Regions from separate parts of the Streptomyces sp. IBSNAI002 genome, predicted to be linked through region 1. Evidence: riboswitches for the same ligand, from Rfam matches in the RefSeq annotation. Region 1 holds a riboswitch; each other region holds the start of a gene.

What was found. A riboswitch is a leader RNA that binds a small molecule or an ion and turns the genes downstream of it on or off. The one in region 1 is predicted to bind cyclic di-AMP.
Region 2: it holds a riboswitch for cyclic di-AMP, as region 1 does, so the genes downstream of both, ACTVZO_RS30155 (M23 family metallopeptidase) here and ACTVZO_RS17960 (transglycosylase family protein) in region 1, are expected to answer to the same signal.
Region 3: it holds a riboswitch for cyclic di-AMP, as region 1 does, so the genes downstream of both, ACTVZO_RS32980 (LysM peptidoglycan-binding domain-containing M23 family metallopeptidase) here and ACTVZO_RS17960 (transglycosylase family protein) in region 1, are expected to answer to the same signal.

What each region holds. Positions count from the first base shown of each region.
Region 1 covers NZ_JBQPXG010000002.1:3,696,493-3,706,084, reverse strand. The annotation lists gene ACTVZO_RS17990 (YfhO family protein) at 1-607, opposite strand, end outside; gene ACTVZO_RS17985 (SurA N-terminal domain-containing protein) at 800-1,423, shown strand; gene ACTVZO_RS17980 (nucleoside triphosphate pyrophosphohydrolase) at 1,452-2,504, shown strand; gene ACTVZO_RS17975 (globin domain-containing protein) at 2,540-3,760, opposite strand; gene ACTVZO_RS17970 (cytochrome P450 family protein) at 3,882-5,168, shown strand; gene ACTVZO_RS17965 (transglycosylase family protein) at 5,271-6,305, shown strand; cyclic di-AMP (ydaO/yuaA leader) riboswitch at 6,582-6,754, shown strand; gene ACTVZO_RS17960 (transglycosylase family protein) at 6,758-7,462, shown strand; gene eno (phosphopyruvate hydratase) at 7,746-9,032, shown strand; gene ACTVZO_RS17950 (FtsB family cell division protein) at 9,123-9,592, shown strand, end outside.
Region 2 covers NZ_JBQPXG010000002.1:6,285,769-6,295,360, reverse strand. The annotation lists gene ACTVZO_RS30170 (bifunctional acetate--CoA ligase family protein/GNAT family N-acetyltransferase) at 1-1,153, opposite strand, end outside; gene ACTVZO_RS30165 (HPr family phosphocarrier protein) at 1,338-1,619, shown strand; gene ACTVZO_RS30160 (GntR family transcriptional regulator) at 1,860-2,537, opposite strand; gene ACTVZO_RS30155 (M23 family metallopeptidase) at 2,739-3,536, opposite strand; cyclic di-AMP (ydaO/yuaA leader) riboswitch at 3,549-3,708, opposite strand; gene ACTVZO_RS30150 (M16 family metallopeptidase) at 3,903-5,270, opposite strand; gene ACTVZO_RS30145 (M16 family metallopeptidase) at 5,291-6,640, opposite strand; gene ACTVZO_RS30140 (DNA gyrase/topoisomerase IV subunit A) at 6,832-9,288, shown strand; gene ACTVZO_RS30135 (restriction endonuclease) at 9,398-9,592, shown strand, end outside.
Region 3 covers NZ_JBQPXG010000002.1:6,994,243-7,003,834, forward strand. The annotation lists gene ACTVZO_RS32950 (polyprenyl synthetase family protein) at 1-394, shown strand, start outside; gene shc (squalene--hopene cyclase) at 523-2,598, shown strand; gene ACTVZO_RS32960 (phosphorylase family protein) at 2,598-3,260, shown strand; gene hpnH (adenosyl-hopene transferase HpnH) at 3,266-4,297, shown strand; gene ACTVZO_RS32970 (aspartate aminotransferase family protein) at 4,294-5,715, shown strand; gene ACTVZO_RS32975 (tyrosine-protein phosphatase) at 5,752-6,543, opposite strand; cyclic di-AMP (ydaO/yuaA leader) riboswitch at 6,859-7,034, shown strand; gene ACTVZO_RS32980 (LysM peptidoglycan-binding domain-containing M23 family metallopeptidase) at 7,037-7,996, shown strand; gene ACTVZO_RS32985 (SGNH/GDSL hydrolase family protein) at 8,160-8,945, shown strand; gene ACTVZO_RS32990 (MBL fold metallo-hydrolase) at 9,056-9,592, shown strand, end outside.

The sequences.
Region 1 (9,592 bases):
AGTTCGCCGTCCAGCACACGGCCACGACCAGCGCGGCCGCCGTGAGCCGCCGCCCGCGCAGGGCCCATTCCCCGGTCAGGCACAGCAGCGGGAAGGCGATCAGGCCGTCGAGCCACATCGGGTTGTAGGAGGCCTCGATCACCGACCAGCCGCACAGCGCGTACGAGGCCCCGAGCAGCCCCGCCGCCCACCAGGCCCCCCGGCGCTGCGTGCGCAGCAGCCAGGTCATGGCCGCTGCCGCGGCGGCCGTCTTGAGCACGGTGACCACGTACACCGCCAGGTCTATGTCGGCCCGCGGGAACAGCCCGACCAGCACCGCGAAGGGGCTGGCCAGATAGGTGCCCAGGTCCGGCAGGAAGCTCGTGCCGTAGCCGGACTGCCAGTTGAACAGCAGCCCGCCCTCCGCACGCCCGTGCAGGAGGTCCCACAGGTGTGCGTGGAAGGGGACGAACTGGTTGCCGAGGTCGTTGATGCTGCGGTGGCGCGGTCCGTAGGGGAAGACGCGGGCGACGGCGTCCCCGGCACACACGGCCACCACCGTGAGCAGGGCGGCGAGCGCGGAGCCGGCCAGGCTCAGGCGTCGCGGCGAGCGGTGCGGTGTCGACATGGTGCGCCGACCTTGGCACCACCGGAGGACGGCGGGATGACCGAGGGGTGGCCGCGACACGAACAGAGGCGCACCCCAACACCCCGGGAATCGTTGGTCGAATCAGTGGCTCGGATCACCCTGACTGCATACCATCGATCATCGCAAGGCCCTTGTGCACCGACGCACAATCTCCCGGCCCTGGAGGCTCCTTTGCACCGTCGCACTGCGCTCTCCGTCTCCACCGCCCTGTTGCTGGCGGCCCCACTGCTGTCCGCGTGCTCCGGGCAGGCGCACCCCGGCACCGCGGCCGTCGTCGGAGGCGAACGGATCACCACCTCCGCCGTCCAGGCCCAGGTGAACGAGGTGCGTGCCGCCCAGAACCGCACCGGACAGGCCGCCGCGGAGCTCATCGCGAGCACCCCCAACCTGGAGCGGCAGAAGCTCGACGCGATGCTCCAGAGCCGCATCATCGACAAGATGGCCAAGACCGCCGGGATCTCCGTGTCCGAGAAGGACATCGAGGAGCAGCGCAAGGCGCTGGTCGAGGCGGAGGGCGGGCCCGGGCAGTTCGAGGCGGCGCTCCTGCAGAAGGGCGCCATGGCTCCCGGCCAGGCCGACCGGCTGCTGCGGGACCGGGCGCTGCTGACCAAGCTGACCGCCAAGTACGGCAACGGGAAGCTGGAGGAGCCCGCCCGGACCGCCGCGAAGGCCCTGCACATCGAGGTCAACCCGCGCTACGGCTCCTTCGACGTCGAGCAGATCAAGCTCGGCGCCGGGGAGACCCCCTGGATCACCCAGCGGACCCGGCCCGAGCAGGCACCCGCCGGAGCCTGAGGCGCGCCCGCGGAGGTAGGTTCGGGGGGTGACCGACCACGATCCCTCCGAGTCCACCGCGGCCGAGCCCACCGGGCGCATCGTCCTGCTGACCACCAGCCACCGGGTCGCCCCCGGCGTGCTGTCCTGGCCCGCGTGGCAGACCCTGCACGCCGCCGAGCGGGTGCTGTGCGCCGACCCCGGCCACCCGCAGCTGCCGTACCTGCGGGACGCGGGTGTCGAGGTCGTGCAGGGGAGCCCGGACGCGCAGGAGCTGGTCGGGGCCTGCGCCGGGGGCGGCACGGTCGTGGTGCTCCTGAGCGGTGAGGGCGACCAGCGGCTCACCGACGGGCTGGCCCGTCTCGCGGGCTCGGGCCGGGTCGCCATGCCCGATCTGGAGCTGCTGCCCGGCTCGTACGACCTGCCGGGCGCCCGCCTGCTCGATCTGGTCCAGGTGATGGACCGGGTCCGGCGCGAGTGCCCGTGGACCTCCCGGCAGACCCACCGGGGCCTGGCCAAGTACGCGATCGAGGAGGCGTACGAACTGGTCGAGGCCATCGAGGACGGGAGCCGGGAGGAACTGCGCGAGGAGCTCGGGGACGTCCTGCTCCAGGTGGTGTTCCACGCCCGGATCGCGGAGGAGGGCGCCGGGGAGGGCACGGCGCAGGACGGCGAGGAGTCCGGTGACGATGACGATGACGAGGGCGCCGGCGGGGCGTTCTCCATCGACGACGTGGCCGGGACCCTCGTGGAGAAGCTGATCCACCGGCACCCGCACGTCTTCGGCGACGAGAAGGCCGAGACCCCGGAGGACGTCAGCGCGCACTGGCAGCGCACCAAGGCGGTGGAGAAGAGCCGCGAGTCCGTCACGGACGGGATCCCGCTGGGCCAGCCGGGGCTCGCGCTCGCGGCCAAGCTCGCCGGGCGGGCCCGTACGGGCGGGGTGGCCGTGGAGCTGCCCCGCGGCGAGGGCATCGGCTACGAGCTGCTGGCGCTGGCGGCACGCGCCGAGGCGGCGGGCACCGACCCCGAGACCGCGCTGCGCGCCGCCGCCCGCGCCTACCGGGCCGCGATCCGGGCCGCCGAGGGCGTCGGCGAGTAGCCCACGGCGGCACCGGACGAGCTACGCCGGACGAGCTACGCCGGATCCCCCGGCGCGCGGCCCGAGGGGTTGTGCCAGTGCGGCGAGGGGCGGTTCAGGAACCACTCTCCGAAGCCCAGCGGGCGGCCGTTCGGGCCGTGGCCGCGTCCGGCGGCGGGCACGGAGTCGTGGAAGATCCGGCCGGGCAGGGCGCCCAGCTCCTCCAGGAGGCGGGCGGTCTCCTCGACGAACAGCGGCGGTCCGCTGAGGTAGACGTCCTGCTCGGGCCACATCCCCCGGTGGCCGAGCGCGGTGGCCAGCCGGTCCGTGGCCTGGTTGCGGTGCTGCCCGGGGGCGGGCGTGAGGTAGGTGACGCAGAGCCAGGGGCAGGCGGCGGCGTACTCGTCGATCAGCGGGCGGTCGTAGAGGTGCGCGGCGTCCCGCGCGACCACGAAGAGCCGGACGTCCTGGTCGGGAGGGCGCTCCGCGAGGTCCTCCAACAGGGCCCGGACCGGCGCCCACCCGGTTCCGGCGGCGATGAGGCTGGCCGGACGGTCCCCGCGGCGGAAGGTCAGCCGCCCGCCCGCGGCACCGAGCCGCAGCATCTCGCCCGGCTGCACGTCGCGGACCAGGGCGGTGCTGAGCCGGCCCCGCTCGATCCGGCTGACGTGCAGGTCCAGCGTGCCGTCGGGGCGGGGGGCGTTGCCGATGGAGTAGGTGCGCCAGGTCCTCGGGACGCGTTCGCTGCTCACGCTCGCGTACTGGCCGGGGAGGTAGGGGAAGGGGGCGTGCGGCTTCAGGGTCAGTACGCCGATGTCTTCGCCGTACTGGAGATGGCGTACGACCTCCGCGTCCCACCAGGCCGGCTCCCGCTCCTCGGCCGCGGCGGCGCCGGCCAGCATCGCGTCGGCTATCAGCTGGTACGCCTCGGCCCAGGCCTTCTCGGCCTGCGGGGTCCAGGCCTCGCCGGAGGCCTCGGCGAGGGCGGCGAGCAGGCTGGTGCCCACGGCCGCGTAGTGCTGGGGTCCGGCCCGGAACTTGCGGTGGTCGCGGCCCAGGTCGCGGAGATAGGGGAGGAGCCCGTCGTCCTCCAGGTGGGCGATCACGTGGGTGAGCGCGGCGAAGAGCCGGTCCCGCTGCCGTTCCATGTCCTCGGAGGAGGCCGGGAAGAGCTCACGGATGCCGGGGTTGTGCCAGAAGAGGTGGGAGTAGAAGTACTTGACCGCGTGCTCGGCCCGTCTCTCCACCACCGCGAAGCTGCTCTTCAAGATCCTCACATCCACAAAACCGAAAGTAGGAATGCCGGGGAAGGTGAGGTCAAGTGACGGCGGATCTGCGGACAGCCGCGGCGAAGCACCCATATGGGATGGGGGGACGGCGCCGGGATACGGTCATCGGGTGCACGAGCAGACCCCCGCAGACCCCGCAGACACCCCTTCGGCCCGCCCCGCCGGCCGGGGCCCGACCCTCTTCGACTGGGAGTTCGCGACCGATCCGTATCCGGCGTACGCCTGGCTGCGCGAGCACGCGCCGGTGCACCGCACCAAGCTCCCCAGCGGGGTCGAGGCCTGGCTGGTCACCCGGTACGCCGACGCCCGCCAGGCCCTGGCCGACCAGCGGCTCAGCAAGAACCCGGCGCACCACGCGGAGCCCGCGCACGCCAAGGGCAAGACCGGGATCCCGGGGGAGCGCAAGGCCGAGCTGATGACGCACCTGCTCAACATCGACCCGCCGGACCACACCCGGCTGCGGCGGCTGGTGTCGAAGGCGTTCACCCCGCGCAGGGTCGCCGAGTTCACCCCGCGGGTGCAGGAGCTGACCGACCACCTCATCGACGGGTTCGCGGAGCGGGGGGAGGCGGACCTCATCCACGAGTTCGCCTTCCCGCTCCCCATCTACGCCATCTGCGAGATGCTCGGCGTACCGCGCGAGGACCAGGACGACTTCCGCGACTGGGCGGGGATGATGATCCGCCACGGCGGAGGCCCGCGCGGCGGAGTGGCCCGTTCCGTGAAGCAGATGCGGACCTATCTCGGGGAACTCATCCACCGCAAGCGGGATGATCTGGGCAATGACCTCATTTCCGATCTTATCCGGGCGAGCGACCACGGTGACCACCTCACCGAGGCCGAGGCCACGGCCATGGCTTTCATCCTGCTTTTCGCCGGTTTCGAAACCACCGTCAACCTCATCGGCAACGGCGTCCACTCCCTCTTCATGAACCCGGGCGAGCGCGAGCGCCTCCAGGCCTCCCTCGCGGCCGGCGAAAGCGGCCTGCTGGAGACCGGCGTCGAGGAACTCCTGCGCTACGACGGCCCCGTGGAGCTGGCCACCTGGCGGTTCGCCACCGAGCCGCTGACCCTCGGCGGGCAGCGGGTCGCCACCGGGGATCCGGTCCTGGTCGTCCTCGCGGCCGCGGACCGCGACCCCGCGCGCTTCGCCGAGCCGGACACCCTCGACCTCTCCCGGACGGACAACCAGCACCTCGGATACGGGCACGGCATCCACTACTGCCTGGGCGCTCCGCTCGCACGACTTGAAGGACAGACCGCGCTTGCGACTTTGCTCACGCGTCTGCCAGATCTGGAACTAGCTGTTCCGCCCGAAGACCTGCGCTGGCGCGGCGGGCTGATCATGCGTGGCCTGCGCACCCTTCCCGTGCGCTTCACACCCCGAAACATCTGAAGGGCGACTGACCGGAAGTCAGTTGCCGACCGGAGTTGTGACAATCGTTCGAAGGCCGCTAGGTTCTGCCGTTACCCCGCCGTTATGCGAAAGGTGCAGCTCATGCGTTCCGGGAACGGCCGCCACAGACGCCCCCGCCAGGTGCCCGCGATAGTCGTCACCGCCGGAGTCACAGGCTCCGCGCTGGCACTGCCGCTGCTCGCCGCCACCAACGCCAGTGCGGCCGACACGTCCACGTGGGACAAGGTCGCCGAATGCGAGAGCGGCGGCGCCTGGAGCGCGAACTTCGGCAGCGGCCAGTACGGCGGCCTGCAGTTCAGCCAGGAGCAGTGGAGCAACGCCGGCGGACTCGACTTCGCCGAGCGGGCCGACCTGGCGAGCCGTTCCCAGCAGATCGCGGTGGCCGAGCGGGTGCTGGCCTCCCAGGGCCCGCAGGCGTGGCCGCTGTGCGCGGCTTCGGCCGGGCTGGACGGCCAGGGCCCCGCCGCCGAGGTCGACCCCGGCCTGCCGGGCGGCTCCCAGGCCGGCGCCGCGCCGTCCCGCCCGGACCACGGCGTGCCCACCACCGGGACCGGCAAGCCGTCCACGGACTTCGGCGCTCCGACGCAGCCCGCGCCGAGCCCGTCGTTCGCGCTCCCCGACGGCCCGCTCGCGCCCTCCCTCGGACTGCCCGTCATGCCCTCGCCGGACGACCCCACCACGGCGCCCGCCCCGGTGGAGCCCACCGAGCCGACCGCCCCCGTGAGCCCGGACGCGCCCACCACGCCGCCCGTCACCCCGCCGGTGACCCCGGGCCAGCCCCCGGTCACCGGGCCCCCCGTGGCCCCGGGCGACCCGACGGCGCCTGCGGCCCCGGAGACCCCCGAGGCCTCGCCCGACCCCGCCGCACCGCCCGTGACCGCCCCCGAGGGCAACGGCAAGCACCGCGGCGCGCCCGCGCTCGAGGCCCCCGGCCCGTCTGACGTCCCGTCGGAGCCCACGTACACCGTCAAGGAGGGCGACAGCCTGACGGCCATCGCGGACGCCAAGGGACTCAAGGGCGGCTGGAACGCCCTCTACGAGGCCAACGAGCAGGTCATCGGCGAGAACGCCGATCTGATCAAGCCCGGACAAAACTTGGATCTAACTGCCGAATAAGGGCACTTCGGGCAGCCGGAAAGAGTTGATTGTCCGTTTTCTGTAAGTGAGACATGTGTCTCTTCCGGTCAACTGGCGTGTCCCACCCGGCGGCTGCCGCAAACCCCGCCCTCACCTGCGCAAACATCCGTACGAGGGGCGCAAGTAGGGCCCGTTTCTCCCCGATGCCGCTCGTTGAACATCGGGGAGAGACCTGTCTACCTTCTGAATCGCTCGCCACCGCGAGCTCCTTCGACCGCATCGCCGAATCCTGCCGGCGGACGGGGGGAACAGTCGTCGCGTCAAGCGCCGAAGGCAGGAGCGGGGGAACCAAGGTAGGTGCCGGGAGCGGCCGTTGAGAGACGGTCACGCCACCGGCTAGGGGTTAAGACGTGCGCTAGGTCGCACGGCCGGGCAACTCACTCGCCCGAACCCGACAGCTCACCTCGTAGGCGTCGGTGAGGAGAAACTCCATGCTGCTTTCCGGCAAGGGCAAGCACCGTCGCGGTACTGCAATCGAGCGGTCCGTCCGCATCGTCACGCTCGCCGGTGTCGCCGGTGTGGCCGTCGCCGCCCCCCTGATGGCCGCGGGCACCGCCAGCGCCGCCACCGCGTCCGAGTGGGACAAGGTCGCGCAGTGCGAGTCCGGCGGCAACTGGGCCATCAACACCGGCAACGGCTACTACGGCGGCCTGCAGTTCTCGTCCTCCACCTGGGCCGCGTTCGGTGGCAAGTCGTACGCCCCGCAGGCCAACCAGGCCTCGAAGTCCCAGCAGATAGCCGTCGCGGAGAAGGTCCTCAAGGGCCAGGGCAAGGGCGCCTGGCCGCACTGCGGCAAGGGCCTGTCGAACTCCTCCTACACCGGCGGCGGCGCGACCGAGGCCGCCCCCAAGCAGGAGAAGAAGACCGAGCCCAAGAAGACCCAGCCGAAGAAGACCGAGCCGAAGAAGACGGAGCCGAAGCGCGCCGAGGCCCCGGTCACCGGCTCCGAGCGCACCGAGACCCCGGCCCCGCAGACCGGCAACGGCTCGTACGAGGTGAAGTCCGGCGACACCCTGGGCACCATCGCCGAGGCGAACGGCGTGCAGGGCGGCTGGCAGAAGCTGTTCGAGCTGAACAAGGACATCGTCTCGGACGCCGACCTGATCTTCCCGGGTCAGAAGCTGAAGCTCAGCTGAACACTGCGGCAATAGCCGCGGTGTCCCCGAGCAACAGGCAGTACCACGCACCACCACCCACCGCCCGGCGCGCCTTCCCCACGCGCCGGGCGGTGGCGCGTGCGCGGGCGGGGCCGTGATGATCAAGAGCCCTATGTCCCGGAAGAGGGGTATTCGGACCCTTTTTCGTCCCAGGACCCGGGCGGTCGGCGGGCCCAGTGCCCGGAGCCGGTTAGGCTCTAGGCGGCAAGGCCATCCCACGGCCTGATGCCACCGCACACCCAGCGTCACATCCCAGAAGGAGATGCTCGTGCCGTCCATCGACGTCGTCGTAGCCCGGGAAATCCTGGACTCCCGAGGCAACCCCACGGTCGAGGTCGAGGTGGGCCTCGACGATGGCAGCACCGGCCGTGCTGCAGTTCCGTCCGGCGCCTCCACCGGTGCCTTCGAGGCCATCGAGCTCCGTGACGGTGACCCCAACCGTTACATGGGCAAGGGTGTCGAGAAGGCCGTCCTCGCCGTCATCGAGCAGATCGGCCCGGAGCTCGTCGGCTACGACGCCACCGAGCAGCGCCTGATCGACCAGGCCATGTTCGACCTGGACGCCACCGACAACAAGGGCTCGCTCGGCGCCAACGCGATCCTCGGCGTGTCCCTCGCCGTCGCGCACGCCGCGTCCGAGGCCTCGGACCTGCCGCTCTTCCGCTACCTCGGCGGCCCGAACGCGCACCTGCTGCCCGTTCCGATGATGAACATCCTCAACGGTGGGTCGCACGCCGACTCCAACGTGGACATCCAGGAGTTCATGATCGCCCCGATCGGCGCGGAGTCCTTCTCCGAGGCGCTGCGCTGGGGTGCCGAGGTCTACCACACCCTCAAGAAGGTCCTGCACACCAAGGGCCTCTCCACCGGTCTCGGTGACGAGGGCGGCTTCGCCCCGAACCTGGAGTCCAACCGCGCCGCGCTCGACCTCATCGTCGAGGCCATCAAGCAGGCCGGCTACACCCCGGGCAAGGACATCGCGCTCGCGCTCGACGTCGCCGCGTCCGAGTTCTACAAGGACGGCAAGTACGAGTTCGAGGGCCAGTCCCGCTCGGCCGCAGAGATGACCGAGTACTACGAGGAGCTCGTCTCCGCGTACCCGCTCGTCTCCATCGAGGACCCGCTGTACGAGGACGACTGGGCCGGCTGGAAGGTCATCACCGACCGCCTCGGCGCCAAGGTCCAGATCGTCGGCGACGACCTCTTCGTCACCAACCCGGAGCGCCTGGCCCGCGGCATCGAGGAGGGCTCCGCGAACGCCCTGCTCGTGAAGGTGAACCAGATCGGTTCGCTGACCGAGACCCTCGACGCCGTCGAGATGGCCCAGCGCAACGGCTTCAAGTGCATGATGTCGCACCGCTCCGGCGAGACCGAGGACGTCACCATCGCCGACCTTGCCGTCGCCGTGAACTGCGGTCAGATCAAGACCGGCGCCCCGGCCCGCTCGGACCGCGTCGCCAAGTACAACCAGCTGCTGCGCATCGAGGAGATCCTCGACGACGCCGCGGTGTACGCGGGCCGCAGCGCGTTCCCCCGCTTCAAGGGCTAACCACGCCCTCGCCTCCGTACGTCCCCGCACTCGGTCCCGTACCGTGTGCGGGGACGTAGTGCGTAGTGCGTACACAGGGGAGGCGGATCAATGGCCGGGAACCGGGATCGGTTCTCCACCTTCTCGACCGCGACCAGGCTCAAGCAGCTCGGCGAGCGGACCGCCGCGCATGTCTACCGCTCGCAGTCGCGCCGCCAGGTCCGCCGCAGCCGGCTCACCGGCCGTGCCGCGCTCCTGGTGCTCGTCCTCTGTACCCTGGTCGTCGCCCTCGCGTATCCGATGCGCCAGTACGTGTCCCAGCGTTCGGAGATCGCGGAGCAGCAGCGGGCCGCGGCCGCCGCGCGGGAGCGCCTGGAGCGGCTCCGCGACGAGAAGGCCCGCTGGCAGGACGACGCGTACGCGGAGCAGCAGGCGCGCAAGCACCTGCACTTCCTGCGCCCGGGGGAGATCGGCTACATCATGACCGACCCGGGGGCCCAGGCGGCGGCCGAGCGGCACCGCACCGGCCAGGCCGGCTCCGACCGTCCCTGGTACTCCAACGTGTGGGACGGAGTGGACAA
Region 2 (9,592 bases), 2.6 Mb from region 1:
CCTCGCCCCGGCGCACCAGGGCGGAGAGCAGGGCGATGCCGATCGCCCCGGACTGCGTGAACAGGCCGGTCCGGCCGCGCATCGGCATCGGCGCGGGCGTCAGCGAGGCGTTGAGCTCCACCTCCGGCGCGGTGTTGATCACCCCGAAGGCGTTGGGCCCGATCAGGCGCATCCCGTACGAACGCACCTGCTTCACGAGTTCGCGCTGGCGGGCGAGGCCGGCCGGCCCGCTCTCCCCGTATCCGGCGGACAGCACGACGAGCCCCTGGACGCCGTGTTCGCCGCAGGCCGCGACGGCCTCGGGGACCCGGTCCGCCGGAACGGCGATCACCGCGAGGTCGACGGGGGCGCCGACGGCGTCGAGCGTGCGGTAGGCCCGTACGCCCTCGAGCAGGTCGAGGGCGACCGCCTCGTTGACCGCGTAGAGGTGGCCGTGGAAGCCGCTGTCGCGCAGGGTGCGCAGGGCCGCGGCCCCCACGCCCGCGCCGGAGCGGCTGACTCCGATCACCGCGACCGAGCCGGGGGCGAGCAGCCGCTGCACCGAGCGGGCCTCGGCGCGCTGTTCGCGGGCGCGCTGCACGGCGAGGGATTCGGCGGTGGGTTCGAGGTCGAGGGTGAGGTGGACCGAGCCGTCCTCGAAGCTGCGCTTCTGCTGGTAGCCGACGTCCGTGAACACCTTGATCATTTTGGTGTTGGCGGGCAGCACCTCGGCGGCGAACCGGCGGATGCCGCGCTCCCGGGCCACCGCGCCGATGTGTTCGAGGAGGGCGGAGGCCACCCCGCGGCCCTGGTGGGCGTCCTGGACGAGGAAGGCGACCTCGGCCTCGTCGGAGGGTCCGGACGCGGGCCGGCCGTCGGCTCCGATGCGGTCGTAGCGGACGGTGCCGATGAACTCCCCGCCGATGGTCGCCGCGAGGCCGACGCGGTCCACGTAGTCGTGGTGCGTGAAGCGGTGCACGTCGCGGTCGGAGAGCCGGGGGTAGGGGGCGAAGAAGCGGTAGTACTTCGACTCGTCGGAGACCTGCTCGTAGAAGCTGACCAGCCGGCCCGCGTCGTCCGGGGTGATCGGCCTGATCCGGGCGGTGCCGCCGTCGCGCAGGACGACGTCCGCCTCCCAGTGGGCCGGGTACGAAGGGTCCGACTCGGTGGTCATGGGCCTACCTTACGGCCGGAAACCGCCTGCCAGCGTGCGCGCGGCGCATCAGGCACACTGGGGCAAACCCGTGCAAGCTGGGGAAGGTCGAACGGCGGAGGATTCGGGCCGAAGGTCGGTCCGAGCATTCCGGACGTCGTGAGAGACTGGTCTAGACAACCGTAAGAACCTGAAGGGCATCACCATGGCAGAGCGCCGCGTCAACGTCGGCTGGGCCGAGGGCCTGCACGCTCGTCCCGCCTCGATCTTCGTCCGTGCGACGACCGCTTCCGGCGTCCCGGTGACCATCGCGAAGGCCGGCGGCGACCCCGTCAACGCCGCTTCCATGCTGGCGGTTCTGGGCCTCGGCGCCCAGGGCGGCGAGGAGATCGTCCTCGCGTCCGACGCCGAAGGCGCCGAGGCGGCGCTCGACCGCCTCGCGAAGCTGGTCGCCGAGGGTCTCGAGGAGCTCCCCGAGACCGTCTGACCCTTCGGGTTCGACACCTCCGTCGCCCCGCGACCACACGGGCCCACAGGCCCGCACGGTCCACGCGCGCAAGCCGCGGCCCCGCCATCCGGGGACCGCGGCTTTCGCGTTCACGCAGGGGAATCCGGCGCATCCGGAATTCGGCGCACCGGGCGGGGTTGATTTTCGGCACGCCGAATTGACGCCGACCGGAATTCCGGAAGCGGCGCACGAATACCCCACCTTTGTATACGGCTCCTGTTAATGACGGCCGCTCGACATGTTTACGGCAGGTTGCGAAGTGCTCACGGCCGCCCGCGGCCGCGGCCGGTGCGCGCCCGCCGCCCGGTCGGCGTGGATGGCCGTCAGCGTCCGCGCCCGCTCCGCGTCCCCCCGCGCCACCGCGTCCACGATCGCCCCGTGCTCGGCCCAGGAGTCCACCGGCCGGGCCGGCGCCTCCACCACGTACATCCACGCCAGCTTGTGCCGCATCTGCGTCAGCAGCGCGATCAGGCCCGGGCTCCCGGAGGCCTGCGCGAGGGTCTCGTGGAACCAGCCGCCCAGCGACCGCAGGTCCTCGCCCTGGCCCCGCCTGGCCCGCTCCTGGCCCAGCCTGACCAGCCCGCGCAGCACCTTGAGGTGCCCCTCGGTGCGCCGCCGGGCCGCCCTGGCCGCCGCCAGGGGCTCCAGCAGCATCCGCAGCTCGAGGAGGTCGGCGGCCTCCTGCTCGGTCGGCTCGGCCACACAGGCGCCCGCGTGCCGCCGCGTGGTCACGAACCCCTCGGACTCCAGGGTCCGCAGCGCCTCGCGGACCGGGACCCGCGAGACCCCGTACCGCCGGGCCAGCACTTCCTCGGTCAGCCTGCCGCCCGGCCCGAAGACCCCGGAGACGATGTCGTCGCGGATCGCAGTGCATACCGCGTGCGCGGGAATACGCAAGACCGGACCTCCGCCATCTCCGATTTTCGACTGCCACGCCAAAGACCGCGCATATCCATGACGCGCCTGCGCGTGCTGCGACTCTATTGCAACACACGATAATTTCAGAGAGCCGCCGGAAATGACGAACATGTATCCGGCGGGCAGCACGAAGGCCCCGGCTCGGGGAGCCGGGGCCTTCGGTGAGCGGTGGGGTGCGGGTCAGAGGCTGACGCCGTGCGAGCGCAGGTACGCGATCGGGTCGATGTCCGAGCCGTAGTCGGCACCGGTGCGGGCCTCGAAGTGCAGGTGCGGGCCGCTGGAGTTGCCCGTGGAGCCCGAGAGGCCGATCTGCTGGCCGGGGGTGACCTGCTGGCCGACGGAGACGCTCAGCGAGGACATGTGCCCGTACTGGGTGTACGTACCGTCGTTGTGCTTGATCACGACGTTGTTGCCGTACGCGCCGCCCCAGCCGGCCTCGACCACGACGCCGACGCCCACCGAGTGGACGGAGGTGCCGGAGGGCGCCTGGAAGTCGATGCCCGTGTGGCTGCCGGAGGACCACATGCCGCCGCCCGCCTTGTACTGCGTGCTGACGTACGAGCTGTCGAGCGGGGAGACGAAGGTGTTGAGGCGCTTGCGCTCCTCCTCGCGGGCCGCGCGCTCGGCGGCCTCGCGCTCGGCCTTCGCCTTGGCCTCGGCGAGGCGCTTGGCCTCGGCGGCCCGCTGCTTCGCGTCGGCCTCGGCCTGCGCCTTGGCGGCGGCGTGCTCGGCGGCACGCTGCTGGGACGCGGCCTGGTCCTGGATGTCACCCGCGAGGTCCTCGGCGACGACGACCGCGCCGAGCGCGTTGTCCGAGGCGGAGTGGTTGTCACTGCTGTCCGCGGCGAAGGCCGGAGCGGCGAGGGAGCCGACGACACCAGTGGTGGCGAGGGCGGCTATGCCGGCGTAGCCGGCGGTCTTGCGGCTCAAACGGCTGGAACCACGGTGCTTACCGGCGGCACGACTGCCAAACGCCATGAAGGGGCTGATCCTTTCCTTCCCTCTCGCCTACCGGGTTAGCTGACGGGTTCGGAGCAGGAAGGTCTCCTACGGGCCTCCTCTTGCGAGGCGGTCCGATTCACCCCAGGGACTGATGTGGGTCCCCGGCTCCCCAGGCTCGCGCCTGACGGGGACTCGGCGATCGCTGTCCGGTGCCGCGGATGCGGCGGGTACAACTGACGGACAGCACAGGTGACGCTAGGCGGATCATCAGTCAATCGGCAAACAGACACGCCCTTTTGTTGCGTACGCCACACCACATAAAAGCAACCTCTCCGCTAAACGGACAAAAGGGGCTCCGGCGGATATGTCCGCCAGAGCCCCTTGTCGTGCCGTCGGCCGGGGTCAGTTGGTGACGACGCTCACGGCGCCGATCCCCAAGGCCCGCACCGACTCCTCGATCTGCGTCGCGTCACCCACCAGCACCGTGACCAGACGGTCGGCCGGGAAGGCCTTCACGACCGCCGAAGTCGCCTCCACCGTGCCCGTTTCGGCCAGCTGCGCATACAACTGCGCCTGGTAGTCGTCCGGCAGCTCCTGCTCGACCTGATCGGCCAGGGTGCCCGCGACCGAGGCCGCCGTCTCGAACTTGAGCGGGGCCACGCCCACCAAGTTCTGCACCGCCACGTCCCGTTCGGTGTCGGTCAGACCGCCCTCCGCGAGGGTGCGCAGCACCTTCCAGAGGTCCTCCAGCGCCGGGGCGGTGTTCGGGGTGTCCACCGAGCCGCTGATGGCGAGCATCGAAGCGCCCCGGCCGTCGGCGGTGGAGCGCAGCACCTGGCCGAAGGCGCGCACGCCGTACGTGTACCCCTTCTCCTCGCGCAGCACCTTGTCCAGGCGCGACGTCAGGGTGCCGCCCAGGCAGTACGTGCCGAGCACCTGGGCCGCCCACACGCGGTCGTGCCGGTCCGGCCCGATCCGGCCGATCAGCAGCTGCGTCTGGACCGCTCCGGGCCGGTCCACGATGACCACGCGGCCCGTGTCGTCGGCGGTCACCGGCGGCACCGGCAGGGGCTCGGCGGTGTTGCCCGTCCAGGCGCCCAGGGTGTCGGCGAGGACCGCGTCCAGGTCGATGCCGGTCAGATCGCCGACCACGACCGCGGTGGCCGTGGCGGGGCGTACGTGGGCCTCGAAGAAGGACCGTACGGCCGAGGAGTCGATCCGGGCGACCGTCTCCTCGGTGCCCTGGCGCGGGCGCGACATGCGCAGGCCGGCCGGGAAGAGCTCCTTGGAGAGCTGCTTGGCGGCGCGCCGCTGCGGGTTGGCCAGCTCGTGCGGGATCTCGTCGAGCCGGTTGCGCACCAGCCGGTCGACCTCGGAGTCGGCGAAGGCCGGCGCGCGCAGGGCCTCGGCGAGCAGGCCGAGCGCCTTGGGCAGCCGGGAGGCCGGGACCTCCAGGGAGACCCGCAGACCCGGGTGGTCGGCGTGCGCGTCGAGGGTGGCGCCGCAGCGCTCCAGCTCGGCCGCGAACTCCTCGGCCGAATGCTTGTCGGTGCCCTCGGACAGGGCGCGGGCCATGATGGTCGCCACCCCGTCCAGGCCCTCGGGCTCCGCGTCCAGCGGGGCGGCGAGGTTGACCTCGACCGCGATCACCTGCTGACCCGGCCGGTGGCAGCGCAGCAGGGTCAGGCCGTTGGACAGCACCGAGCGGTCCGGGGCCGGGAAGGCCCACGGCTGCGGCTCCCCGGCCTGCGGGCGCGGGTGGAAGGTCATCGTGACGGCTGCGGTGTCGCTCACTGCTCCGCCCCCTCGTTCTCGTCGTCGTTCCCGGCGGACTCGTCGGAGCCGGCCAGCGGCTCGTAGACCAGCACCGCGCGGTTGTCCGGGCGCAGCCGGGCCGCGGCCACCGCCTGTACTTCCTCGGCGGTCACGTCCAGGACCCGCTGGACCGCGGACAGCGCCAGCTGCGGGTCGCCGAAGAGCACCGCGAACCGGCACAGTTCGTCGGCGCGGCCCGCGACCGTGCTCAGCCGGTCCAGCCACTCCCGCTCGAGCTGCGCCTGCGCGCGCTCCATCTCCTCGGCCGTCGGGCCCTCGGCGGCGAACCGCGCGAGCTCCTCGTCCACGGCCGCCTCGATGTCCGGGACCTCGACGCCGCCGGAGGTCTTGACGTCCAGCCAGCCCAGCGAGGGCGCTCCGGCCAGGCGCAGCATGCCGAACCCGGCCGCGACGGCCGTCTGGTCGCGGCGTACCAGGCGGTTGTGGAGCCGGGAGGACTCGCCGCCGCCCAGGACGGTCAGCGCCACGTCGGCGGCGTCGCACTCGCGGGTGCCGTCGTGCGGGAGCCGGTAGGCGGCCATCAGCGCACGCGCCGGGACCTCCTCGACGATCTCCTCGCGCAGCTCGCTGCCGATGACCTCGGGCAGCGAACCGTCCCGGGGCGGCTGCTTGCCGTCGTGCGAGGGGATGGTGCCGAAGTACTTCTCGACCCACGCGAGCGTGCGCTGAGGGTCAATGTCGCCCACGATCGACAGGACCGCGTTGTTGGGCGCGTAGTACGTGCGGAAGAAGGCGCGCGCGTCCTCGAGGGAGGCGGCGTCCAGATCGGCCATGGAGCCGATCGGCGTGTGGTGGTACGGGTGGCCCTCGGGGTAGGCGAGGGCGGTCAGCCGCTCGAAGGCGGTGCCGTACGGGACGTTGTCGTACCGCTGGCGGCGCTCGTTCTTGACGACGTCGCGCTGGTTCTCCATGGACTCGTCGTCCAGCGCGGCCAGCAGCGAACCCATCCGGTCCGCCTCCAGCCACAGCGCGAGCTCCAGCTGGTGGGTCGGCATGGTCTCGAAGTAGTTGGTGCGCTCGAAACTGGTGGTGCCGTTGAGCGAGCCGCCGGCCCCCTGGACCAGCTCGAAGTGCCCGTTGCCCGGCACGTTCGCCGAGCCCTGGAACATCAGGTGCTCGAAGAGGTGAGCCAGGCCGGTACGCCCCTTGACTTCATGGCGCGAGCCGACGTCGTACCAGAGGCAGACCGCGGCGACCGGGGTCAGGTGGTCCTCGGACAGCACCACGCGCAGGCCGTTGGCCAGCCGGTGCTCGGTCGCTGTCAGGCCGCCGGAGCCGGCCTGGGCTGTGGCCGTGTGACCCATGGGCATGTGGTCCCTTCGATACGCGATGCAGAGATTTCCGTCAGACCTGCCACTGTATGCAAGCGCGTCGACGACCGGATAAGTTCCCGGGTCACCCCCTGGGGTCGGAGTCCGGGTTGTCGGTGCCTCGGGCCACAATGGTCCGCGTCAGACCCCCGCACACCCATTCTTGGTTAAGGAGCCGCGCAGCGATGGCCCGCCGCAGCACGAAGACCCCGCCGCCGGAGGATTTCGAGGAGAAGATCCTCGACATCGACGTCGTCGACGAAATGCAGGGCTCCTTCCTCGAGTACGCGTACTCGGTGATCTACTCCCGTGCCCTGCCCGACGCCCGTGACGGCATGAAGCCGGTGCACCGCCGCATCGTCTACCAGATGAACGAGATGGGTCTGCGCCCCGACCGCGGCTACGTCAAGTGCGCCCGTGTCGTCGGCGAGGTCATGGGCAAGCTCCACCCGCACGGTGACGCGTCGATCTACGACGCCCTCGTGCGCATGGCCCAGCCCTTCTCCATGCGGCTGCCGCTGGTCGACGGCCACGGCAACTTCGGTTCGCTCGGCAACGACGACCCGCCGGCCGCCATGCGTTACACCGAGTGCAAGATGGCCGACGCCACGTCACTGATGACGGAGTCGATCGACGAGGACACCGTCGACTTCACCGCCAACTACGACGGCCAGGAGCGGGAACCGGTGGCACTGCCCGCCGCCTACCCGAACCTGCTGGTCAACGGCGCGTCCGGGATCGCGGTCGGCATGGCCACCAACATGCCCCCGCACAACCTCGGCGAGGTCATCGCGGCCGCCCGCCACCTGATCCGCTACCCGCAGGCGGACCTGGAGGCGCTGATGCGCTTCGTCCCGGGTCCGGACCTGCCCACGGGCGGCCGGATCGTGGGGCTCTCGGGCATCAAGGACGCCTACGAGAACGGCCGCGGCACGTTCAAGATCCGCGCGACGGTCGCGGTGGAGAACGTGACGGCCCGCCGCAAGGGCCTGGTCGTCACGGAGCTGCCGTTCACGGTCGGCCCCGAGAAGGTCATCGCGAAGATCAAGGACCTGGTCGGCTCGAAGAAGCTCCAGGGCATCGCGGACGTCAAGGACCTCACCGACCGCTCGCACGGCCTGCGCCTGGTCATCGAGATCAAGAACGGTTTCCATCCTGAAGCCGTGCTCGAGCAGCTCTACAAGCTGACGCCGATGGAGGAGTCCTTCGGCATCAACAACGTGGCGCTGGTGGACGGGCAGCCGCTCACCCTCGGCCTCAAGGAGCTGCTGGAGGTCTACCTCGACCACCGCTTCGAGGTCGTCCGGCGGCGCAGCGAGTTCCGCCGCGGCAAGCGGCGCGACCGGCTGCACCTGGTCGAGGGCCTGCTGGTGGCCCTGCTCGACATCGACGAGGTCATCCGCCTCATCCGGGACAGCGACAACTCCGCGCAGGCGAAGGAGCGCCTCATCGAGCGCTTCTCGCTGAGCGAGATCCAGACCCAGTACATCCTGGACACCCCGCTGCGCCGGCTCACCCGCTTCGACCGGATCGAGCTGGAGTCCGAGCGCGACCGGCTGACGGGCGAGATCGACGAGCTGACCGGGATCCTGGAGTCCGACACCGAGCTGCGCAAGCTGGTCTCCACGGAACTGGCCGCGGTCGCCAAGAAGTTCGGCACCGAGCGGCGTACGGTCCTGCTGGAGTCCGCGGGCACCGCGGTGGCAGCCGTTCCGCTGGAGGTCGCGGACGACCCCTGCCGCGTACTGCTGTCCTCGACCGGCCTGCTGGCGCGGACCGCGAACGGCGATCCGCTGCCCGCGGAGGAGGGCGGCGCCCGCGCCAGGCACGACCTGATCGTCTCGCAGGTCGCGGCGACCGCCCGCGCCGACGTGGGCGCCGTCACCTCGTACGGGCGGCTGCTGCGGCTGTCGGTGATCGACCTGCCGCAGCTGCCGGACACGCACGCCGCGCCGAACCTGGCGGGCGGCGCACCGGTGTCGGAGTTCCTCTCCGGGCTGGAGGCGGACGAGAAGCTGGTCTGCCTGACCTCGCTGGACGAGTCCTCGCAGGGCCTGGCGCTGGGCACCGAACAGGGCGTGGTCAAGCGCGTCGTGCCGGACTACCCGGCCAACAAGGACGAGCTGGAGGTCATCACCCTCAAGGACGGCGACCGGATCGTCGGCGCGGTCGAACTGCGCACGGGTGAGGAGGACCTGGTCTTCCTCACCGACGACGCCCAGCTGCTGCGCTACCCGGCCTCCCAGGTGCGCCCGCAGGGCCGCCCGGCGGGCGGCATGGCCGGCATCAAGCTCGCCGACAACGCGAAGGTGATCCACTTCTCGGCCGTGGACCCGGCCCGGGACGCGATGGTGTTCACCGTCGCCGGCTCGCACGGGACGCTGGACGACTCGGTGCTGTCCGGGAAGCTGACCCCGTTCGACCAGTACCCGCGCAAGGGCCGGGCCACCGGCGGCGTGCGCTGCCAGCGGTTCCTGAAGGGCGAGGACGTGCTGGTCCTGGCCTGGGCGGGCAACGCGCCGGTCCGGGCGGCCGCCGCGAACGGAACCCCGGCCGGACTGCCGCCCGTGGACCCGCGCCGCGACGGATCGGGGGCCGCGCTGCCCGCCACCGTGGCCGCGCTGGCCGGGGGCGTGCTGTAGGACGGAAGTCGCCATTCAGGTGGTACGCCCTAGGGGGGACGTACCACCCGAATGGCGACTAGTGTTTTCCCCCTTGGCACTGGCTGGTGGGGCGGGGAGAACAGAGCTGATGAGTCGTCGTGCGGGCGGAGTGATCGGAGACTGGGCAGAGGCCCAGCGCCGGATGCAGCAGACGCAGCAGATACAGCAGCGCGAGGCGGAACGCCGACAACGGGCGTACGAACGCGAGGCGGCCCGTAGCCACCGGCAGCACCGGGAGTCCGAGGCCCGGCGGCGCACCGCCGAGATCGACGCCGAGGTGGCT
Region 3 (9,592 bases), 3.3 Mb from region 1:
CCACCTGGGCCTCGCCTTCCAGGCCGTGGACGACCTGCTCGGCATCTGGGGCGACCCGGACGCCACCGGCAAGCAGACCTGGAGCGACCTGCGCCAGCGCAAGAAGTCCCTGCCGGTGGTCGCCGCCCTCGCGGCCGAGGGGCCCGCCGCCGAGGAGCTCGCCCAGCTGCTCGCCGCCGACGCCAAGAGCAACGACTTCGAGAACTTCTCGGAGGAGGAGTTCGCGGCCCGCGCGGCGCTCATCGAGGCGGCCGGCGGACGCCAGTGGACCGCCGACGAGGCGCGCCGCCAGCACGCGGTGGCCATCAGGGCCCTGGACGACGTCGACATGCCCCGGCGGGTGCGCGACCAGCTCGTGGCCCTCGCCGACTTCGTCGTCGTGCGCAAGAGGTGAACGCCGCACGGAAGCGGATATGACTCGCGAGTCGCCGGCCGGCGACGCCACCCCCGACTGACGGAGGCGCGCGCCGGCCGACGGCAGACCCCAGCACAGCAGAGGACAGACTGCACGAAGGGGAAGCCATGACAGCGACGACCGACGGCAGCGCCGAGGGCGCTGGCGCTGGCAGCGAAGCCGCCCCCGGGGCCGCGGACGGTGCGGGTCCGGACGGCTTCGCCGCCCGGTGGGGGGCGGCCGCGCCGGAAAGCGGCCGCGGCGGGGTCCGTACCGCCACCGCCGACCTGCCCGAACCGCCCGACGGCGACCGGCGGGAGGTGTACGAGGCCGCCGCGCGGGCCACCCGGCACCTGCTGGCGCGGCAGGACGCGGCGGGGTGGTGGAAGGGCGACCTCGAGACCAACGTGACCATGGACGCCGAGGATCTGCTGCTGAGGCAGTTCCTCGGGATCCGCGACGAGGCCACCACCCGCGCCGCCGCCCTGTTCATCCGCGGCGAGCAGCGGGACGACGGAACCTGGGCCACCTTCCACGGCGGACCGCCCGAACTCTCCGCCACCATCGAGGCCTACGTGGCCCTGCGCCTGGCCGGCGACGCCCCGGACGCCCCGCACATGGCCCGCGCGTCGGCCTGGATCCGGGCCCACGGCGGGATCGCCTCGGCCCGGGTCTTCACCCGCATCTGGCTGGCCCTGTTCGGCTGGTGGAGCTGGGACCACCTGCCCGAACTCCCGCCCGAGCTGGTGTTCCTGCCGCCCTGGGTGCCGCTGAACATCTACGACTTCGGCTGCTGGGCCCGCCAGACCATCGTCCCGCTCACGGTCGTCTCCGCGCTGCGCCCGGTCCGCCCGGCCCCCTTCGCCCTCGACGAGCTGCACGCCGACGCCCGGGTGCCGAACCCCGCCCGGCGGCTCGCCCCGCTGGCCAGCTGGGACGGCGCCTTCCAGCGGATGGACCGGGCCCTGCACGTCTACCGGCGGTTCGCCCCGCGCCGGCTGCGCAAGGCGGCCATGTCCGCCGCCGCCCGCTGGATCGTCGAACGCCAGGAGAACGACGGCTGCTGGGGCGGCATCCAGCCGCCGGCCGTGTACTCGGTCATCGCCCTGCACCTGCTCGGCTACGACCTCGGCCACCCGGTGATGCGCGCCGGACTGGAATCCCTCGACCGCTTCGCGGTGTGGCGCGAGGACGGGGCCCGGATGATCGAGGCCTGCCAGTCCCCGGTGTGGGACACCTGCCTCGCCGCGATCGCGCTGGCCGACGCGGGTCTGCGCCCCGACCACCCGGCGCTGGTCAAGGCCGCGGACTGGATGCTCGGCGAGGAGATCGCGCGCACCGGGGACTGGGCGGTGCGCCGGCCCGGGCTCGCCCCCGGCGGCTGGGCGTTCGAGTTCCACAACGACACCTACCCCGACATCGACGACACCGCCGAGGTCGTCCTCGCGCTGCGCCGCGTCAAGCACCCGGACCCGGCCCGGGTCGAGGCGGCCATCGCCCGCGGGGTGTCCTGGAACCTCGGCATGCAGTCGAAGAACGGCGCGTGGGGCGCCTTCGACGCCGACAACACCAGCCCCTTCCCGAACCGGCTGCCCTTCTGCGACTTCGGCGAGGTCATCGACCCGCCCTCGGCCGACGTCACCGCCCACGTGGTGGAGATGCTCGCCTTCGAGGGCAGGGGCGGCGACGCGCGGACCCGGCGCGGCGTCGCCTGGCTGCTCGCCGAACAGGAGCCCGACGGGGGCTGGTTCGGCCGCTGGGGCACCAACTACGTCTACGGCACCGGGTCGGTGGTGCCGGCCCTCACCGCGGCCGGCATCGCCCCGGGGCATCCCGCGATCCGGCGGGCCGTGCGCTGGCTGGAGTCCGTACAGAACGAGGACGGCGGGTGGGGCGAGGACCAGCGGTCCTACAAGGACCGGTCCTGGGCCGGGAAGGGTGCCTCCACCCCCTCGCAGACGGCGTGGGCGCTGATGGCGCTGCTGTCGGCGGGCGAACGGGACGGCAGGGCCGTCGAGCGGGGAGTCGCCCACCTGGTCGCGACCCAGCGGGAGGACGGCTCCTGGGACGAACCCCACTTCACGGGCACCGGCTTCCCCTGGGACTTCTCCATCAACTACCACCTGTACCGGCAGGTGTTCCCGCTCACCGCGCTCGGCCGCTACCTGCACGGGGAACCGTTCGCGGCCGCCGGAGGGTCCTGATGTCCGCGGCCCGGGGGAACGGAGCCGCGGACCCGGGTCCGCTGCTGGTGGCCTGCGCCCTGCGCATCGAGCAGACGGCGCTGCGCAGCGCGGGCCGCGGGGACTACGCCCTGCTCCGCACCGGCATGGGCCCGCGCGCGGCCGGACGGTCCGTCGGCCGCGCGCTGGAGCGGCCGGGGATGGACCGGGCGGCCGTCCTCGCGACCGGGTTCTGCGCCGGGCTGGTGCCCGGCATGCACCCCGGCGACCTGGTCGTCGCCGAGGAGACCCGGGATCCGCAGGGGGTGGTCGCCTGTACCGGGACCGCCCTGCTCGCCGAGGCACTGGCCCGGGCCGCCCCCGGCCGGACCGTGCACACCGGCGCACTGACCGGATCCGACCACGTCGTCCGCGGCCAGGAGCGCGCGCAGCTGCGCGCCACCGGCGCCATCGCGGTCGACATGGAGTCCGCGGCCACCCTGTGGGCCGCCACCCGGGGCGGCTGCCCCCCGTCGGGGGGAGGACGCCCGGTTGCGGCCGTCCGGGTGATCGTGGACGCTCCGGAGCATGAGCTCGTCCGCATCGGCACGGTCCGCGGTGGAATATCGGCCTTCCGCGTACTGCGTGCCGTACTGCCCGCGTTTTATGACTGGCACCGTTCTTTGCTGCTCCCCAGGAGGTGAGCCAGATGGCCATGCCGCTGCGCCAGACCATCAGGGTCGGGACGTATCTGCTCGAACAGAAGCTCCGCAAGCGTGAGAAGTTCCCGCTGATCGTCGAGCTGGAACCGCTCTACGCGTGCAACCTGGCCTGTGAGGGGTGCGGGAAGATCCAGCATCCGGCCGGGGTGCTCAAGCAGCGCATGCCGGTCGCCCAGGCGGTCGGCGCCGTGCTGGAGTCGGGTGCGCCCATGGTGTCCATCGCGGGCGGCGAGCCCTTGATGCACCCGCAGATCCACGAGATCGTCCGCCAGCTGGTCGCCAAGCGGAAGTATGTGTTCCTCTGCACCAACGCGATGCTCCTGCGCAAGAAGATCGAGAAGTTCACCCCGTCCCCGTACTTCGCCTTCGCCGTGCACATCGACGGGCTGCGCGAACGGCACGACGAGTCGGTGGCCAAGGAAGGTGTCTTCGACGAGGCGGTCGCGGCCATCAAGGAGGCGAAGAGGCGCGGCTTCCGGGTCACCACCAACTCGACGTTCTTCAACACGGACACCCCGCAGACGATCATCGAGGTGCTCAACTACCTCAATGACGACCTCCAGGTCGACGAGATGATGATCTCGCCCGCCTACGCCTACGAAAAGGCTCCCGACCAGGAGCACTTCCTGGGCGTCGAACAGACCCGCGAACTCTTCAGGAAGGCCTTCGCGGGCGGCAACCGCAGGCGCTGGCGGCTCAACCACTCGCCGCTCTTCCTGGACTTCCTGGAAGGAAAGGCCGATTTCCCCTGCACGGCCTGGGCCATTCCGAATTACTCGCTCTTCGGCTGGCAGCGCCCCTGCTACCTGATGAGCGACGGATACGTCCCGACGTACCGGGAACTGATCAACGACACGGACTGGAGCAAGTACGGCCGCGGAAAGGACCCGCGCTGCGCGAACTGCATGGCGCACTGCGGATACGAGCCCACCGCCGTCCTCGCCACCATGGGCTCCCTCAAGGAGTCCCTGCGCGCGGCGCGGGAGACGATCGGCGGGAACCGGGACGCGTCGGCATGACGCCCCCACCGGGAGGGGGGACGGAGGGCGGCCGGGGCAAGGGCTTCGACCTCGGCGCCCTGCTGGCCGAGCGCGGCGGCGAGCGGTACGAGCTGCACGCCCGGCACCTCAACCACCAACTGCCGCGGATGCTCCACACCATCGGTTTCGACAAGGTCTACGAGCGGGCCGAGGGCGCCCACTTCTGGGACGCCGAGGGCAACGACTACCTCGACATGCTGGCCGGGTTCGGGGTGATGGGCCTGGGCCGGCACCACCCGGTGGTCCGCCGCGCCCTGCACGAGGTCCTGGACGCCCAGCTCGCCGACCTCACCCGCTTCGACTGCCAGCCGCTGCCCGGGCTGCTGGCCGAGAAGCTGCTCTCGTACAGCCCCCACCTGGACCGGGTCTTCTTCGGCAACAGCGGCACCGAGGCGGTGGAGACGGCCCTGAAGTTCGCCCGGTACGCGACGGGACGGCCCAGGGTCCTCTACTGCGACCACGCCTTCCACGGGCTCACCACGGGCTCGCTCTCGGTGAACGGGGAGGACGGCTTCCGGGACGGTTTCGCACCGCTGCTGCCCGATACGAAGATCGCCCTCGGGGACCTGGGCGCCCTGGAGCGCGAGCTGCGCAAGGGCGACGTGGCGGCCCTCGTCGTCGAGCCGATCCAGGGCAAGGGCGTCCTCGCCGCTCCGCCCGGCTTCCTGCTCGCCGCGCAGGAACTGCTGCACCGCCACAAGGCGCTGCTGATCGCGGACGAGGTGCAGACCGGCCTCGGACGGACCGGCGACTTCTACGCGTACCAGTACGAGCCGGGCGTGGAACCCGACCTGGTGTGCGTGGCCAAGGCGCTCTCGGGCGGCTACGTGCCGGTCGGTGCGACCCTGGGGAAGGACTGGATCTTCAAGAAGGTCTACTCGTCCATGGACCGGGTCCTCGTGCACTCCGCGAGCTTCGGCTCCAACGCCCAGGCGATGGCGGCCGGACTGGCGGTGCTGTCGGTCATGGAGGACGAGGAGGTCGTCGCGCACGCCCGGGCCGTGGGCGACCTGCTGCGCGGGCGGCTCGCGGCCCTGGTGGACGAGTACGAGCTGCTGCACGAGGTGCGGGGGCGCGGGCTGATGATCGGCATCGAGTTCGGCCGGCCGTCCTCGCTGGGGCTGCGCAGCCGGTGGGCCATGCTCCAGGCGGCCCGCAAGGGGCTCTTCGCGCAGATGGTCGTGGTGCCGCTGCTGCAGAAGCACCGGATCCTCACCCAGGTGTCCGGAGACCACCTGGAAGTGATCAAGCTCATCCCGCCGCTGATCGTGGACGAGCGGGACGTCGACCGGTTCGTCGGCGCCTTCCGCGAGGTCATGGACGAGGCGCACGGCGGGTCGGGGCTGATGTGGGAGTTCGGCAGGACCCTGGTGAAGCAGGCCGTCGGCAACCGGTGACGGCCTGCTCCGGCAGGCGGCGGGACGGCCGGACCGTCAGGCCAGCAGCCGGTCCCGCAGCCGGGCGAGGGTCTCGGGCGTGAGCCCGAGGCCCTCCGTCAGGTAGCCCTCGCGTCCGCCCCACTGCTCGTCGATGGTGTCGAAGGCCGCCGTCAGGTACTCGGCGCGGGCGTCGAAGAGCGGGGCGAGGAGCTCCATCACCTCGGGGGAGCGGGCCTCCTGCGACTCGCTGCTGCGGCGCACCCGGTAGCGGCGGTGCGGGGCGTTCGATTCCAGGTAGTCCGCGATGATCGCGTCCCGCTCGACACCGAGCGCGAGCAGGACGACGGCGACCGAAAGGCCCGCGCGGTCCTTCCCGGCCGCGCAGTGCAGCAGGGCGGGGACACTGTCCTCGGCGAGGGCGTGCACCACCCGGCTGTGCTCGGCCGTGCGGTGCCGGATGATCGTGCGGTACGACTGCGCCATCCGGGCCGCGGCCTTGCCGTCGCCCAGGACCGAGCGGAGCTGGTCGAGGGCGCCCTCGCGGACCATGGCCCAGAACTCGCGGCCGTCGGCCGGGTCCGAGAGCGGGATGTTGACGTTCCTCACCCCGGGGAGGACGACGTCCGGTCCCTCCAGGGCGTGGTCGGCGTCGTTGCGGAAGTCGAAGATGGTGTGGAGCCCGAGCGATGCCAGGAACTCCGCATCGGTTTCGGTGGCATGTGCGAGATGTCCGCTTCGGAACAGTCGTCCCGTCGCCACTCGTTGTCCGTCAGAAGTTGACAATCCGCCCACATCGCGGAAATTGCGCACTCCGGACAGTTCCGGCTCCTGTATCTGCTGGGTCAAAGGAACTCCTCCGCTTCTTCATGGGACAGCTTGTCCGTATTGAGCTGGTTGGCTCCAACTTGCCATGCCCGGCGGCGAGATCGGGCACGGCCCCGTGAGCCAGATCATACGGTGACCGTGCGTGCCTGATCGCGAAAGCCGAATGGCCCGGCCGGGGCGGTTGTTGACGGTGCGGAATGGACGGAGGGTGACCGGAATTCCGTCGATCCCTCACCCCGGTGATTCTTCAGGGGAATTCATGGCTTGTTACGTACGGGCGGACTCGATTACCTTCGCGATCGATCCGGGTGGACCGCCTAATCCTGCCGCCTCCCGGAAACCCCACCGACTATTCACGCGCGCGGCAGGAGCGGGGGAACCAGGTAAGCCGCTGTTCCGGATCTTTCCCCGGAACGGCTTGGGGTGAAGTCGTACATGTTCCGTTCATGTACGTCCGGACATCTCCAGTCCGAACCCGACAGCTCACCTCGCAGGCGACGGAGAGGAATTCGCCATGCCTGCAAAGGGTAAGCACCGCCGTCCCAAGTCCCGTTCCCTTTCCCGCGGTCTCGCCGTCGCCGGCACCGGTGGTGCGGCCCTCGCGCTGCCCCTCATGGGTGCGGCCGGCGCCAGCGCCGCCCCGGCTCCCGCCGCCGCTCCGGCCACGGCCCCCGCCGTCGCTCCGCAGCTCCCGGTCGCGTTCCAGGCCGCGCCCGCCGCCGCCGAGTCCGCACCGGCCGTCTACACGGTCGTGCCCGGCGACTACCTCTCCAAGATCGCCGCGGAGCGCAACCTCTCCGGTGGCTGGGAGAAGCTCTACGCCGACAACCGCGAGGCCGTCGGCACCGACCCCTCCCTGATCCACCCGGGCCTGAAGCTGACCCTCGGCGCGAAGTCGGCGGCCCCGGCCGAAGCGGCTCCGGCTCCGGCTCCCGCCGAGCGGTCCTCGACCGGCGCCCCGTCCGCCGACGAGGGCTCCTCCGGTGAGCAGGCGGCCCCCGCCCCCGCCCCGCAGCCCAAGCAGAAGCCGCAGGGCGGCGGCTCGTCCACCGAGGCGAAGGCCCCCGGCGCCGGATTCGTGGCCCCGGTCCCCGGCGGGATATCCACCCAGTACCGGGCCTCGGGCGCCATGTGGTCCTCGGGCTACCACACCGGCGTCGACTTCATCGCGAGCTCCGGCACCGACGTCAAGGCCGTCGGTGCGGGCACCGTGGTCTCGGCCGGCTGGGCCGGATCGTACGGCAACGAGGTCATCATCAGGCACGCGGACGGCAAGTACTCCCAGTACGGCCACCTCTCCTCGCTCTCCGTCTCGGCCGGCCAGAGCGTCACCGCCGGGCAGCGCATCGGCCTCTCCGGCTCCACCGGCAACTCGACCGGCCCGCACCTCCACTTCGAGATCCGCACGGGCCCGTCCTACGGCTCGGACATCAGCCCGGTGAGCTACCTCCGCTCGAAGGGCGTCACCATCTGACGGCGGCCGCCGTCGGAGCACGGACCCGCGTCAGGCCGGGACCCGAGGGGGGTCCCGGCCTGATGTGTACTTATTCCTTATCCTCCGCGTGGTATAGATCACGGTCCGTCAACCCCTGCTTACGTTGGCGTAGGTCGTGTGCGCGGGTGAAGGATGTCGTTCCGTGGCAGCGACGAAGACGACACTCAAGACCATCGGCTCGTACGCGGCGATCGGGGACAGCTTCACCGAGGGCGTGGGGGACCCGGGACCCGGGGATTCTTATCTCGGCTGGGCGGACCGGCTCGCCGTGCTCCTGGCCGACCAGCGCGACGAACACGACTTCCGGTACGCGAACCTGGCCGTGCGCGGCCGGCTCCTCGACCAGATCGTGGCCGAGCAGGTACCGCGGGCCAAGGAGCTCGCGCCGGACCTCGTGACCTTCTGCGCGGGCGGCAACGACATCATCCGGCCCGGCACCGACCCGGACGACGTGGCGGAGCGGTTCGAGGCCGCCGTCGCCGACCTCACGGGGGCCGTCGGCCTGGTCATGATCACCACCGGCTTCGACACCCGGGGGGTGCCGGTCCTCAAGCACCTCCGGGGCAAGGTGGCGACGTACAGCGCGCACGTGCGCGCCATCGCCGACCGCTACGAGTGCCCGGTGCTCGACCTCTGGTCGCTGAGGTCCGTACAGGACCGGCGCGCCTGGGACGCCGACCGGCTGCACCTGTCGCCCGAGGGGCACACTCGGGTGGCGCTGCGCGCCGCTCAGGTGCTCGGGCTCGAGGTGCCGGCCGACCCGGACCAGCCCTGGCCGCCGCAGCGGCCGCGCGGCTCGGTGGACGTGACCCGGGACAACATCCAGTGGGCGCGCGAGCACCTCGCGCCCTGGATCGGGCGGCGGCTGCGCGGCGAGTCCTCCGGGGACCACGTCGAGGCGAAGCGCCCGGACCTGCTGCCCCTGTAGGGGGCCGCAGACGGAGGACGGGGGCCGTAAGCGGAATCCTTCGGGGTATGTGTGCGTTGGCATGGTCGTAGACCGACGACCGTCCCGACCCCATTCTCCCAGGAGGCGCCTTGACCGGCTCCCGTCCCCCGCGTCCCCTGCGTCCGCGGTTGCGTGCCCTGCGGCCCGAAGCCTTCGGCGCCGACCCGTCCGGCGCCCGGCTGGAGCGCATCCACCGTTCGCCGAACTTCGCCGACGGCGTCTTCCAGAACCCGCTCGGGGCCCGGACCAGGCCCTCGGGGTCGATGGCGGAGTTCGCCAAGATCTACTTCCACCGGGAGCAGCGGATCCGGCGGACCCCCGGCGCCCCCATCCCCGTGTACCCGACGACCCTCGCGGAACTGGCCAAGCCGCCCGCGAGCGGACTGCGGATCACCTGGATGGGACACTCCAGCGTGCTCGCCGAGATCGACGGGCGACGCGTGCTGTTCGACCCGGTGTGGGGCGAGCGGTGCTCGCCCTTCCCCTTCGCCGGGCCCAAGCGGCTGCACCCCGTACCCGTACCGCTGGCCTCGCTGGGCCCGGTGGACGTCGTGGTGATCTCGCACGACCACTACGACCACCTCGACCTGCCGACGATCAAGGAGCTGGCCGGCACGGACACGGTC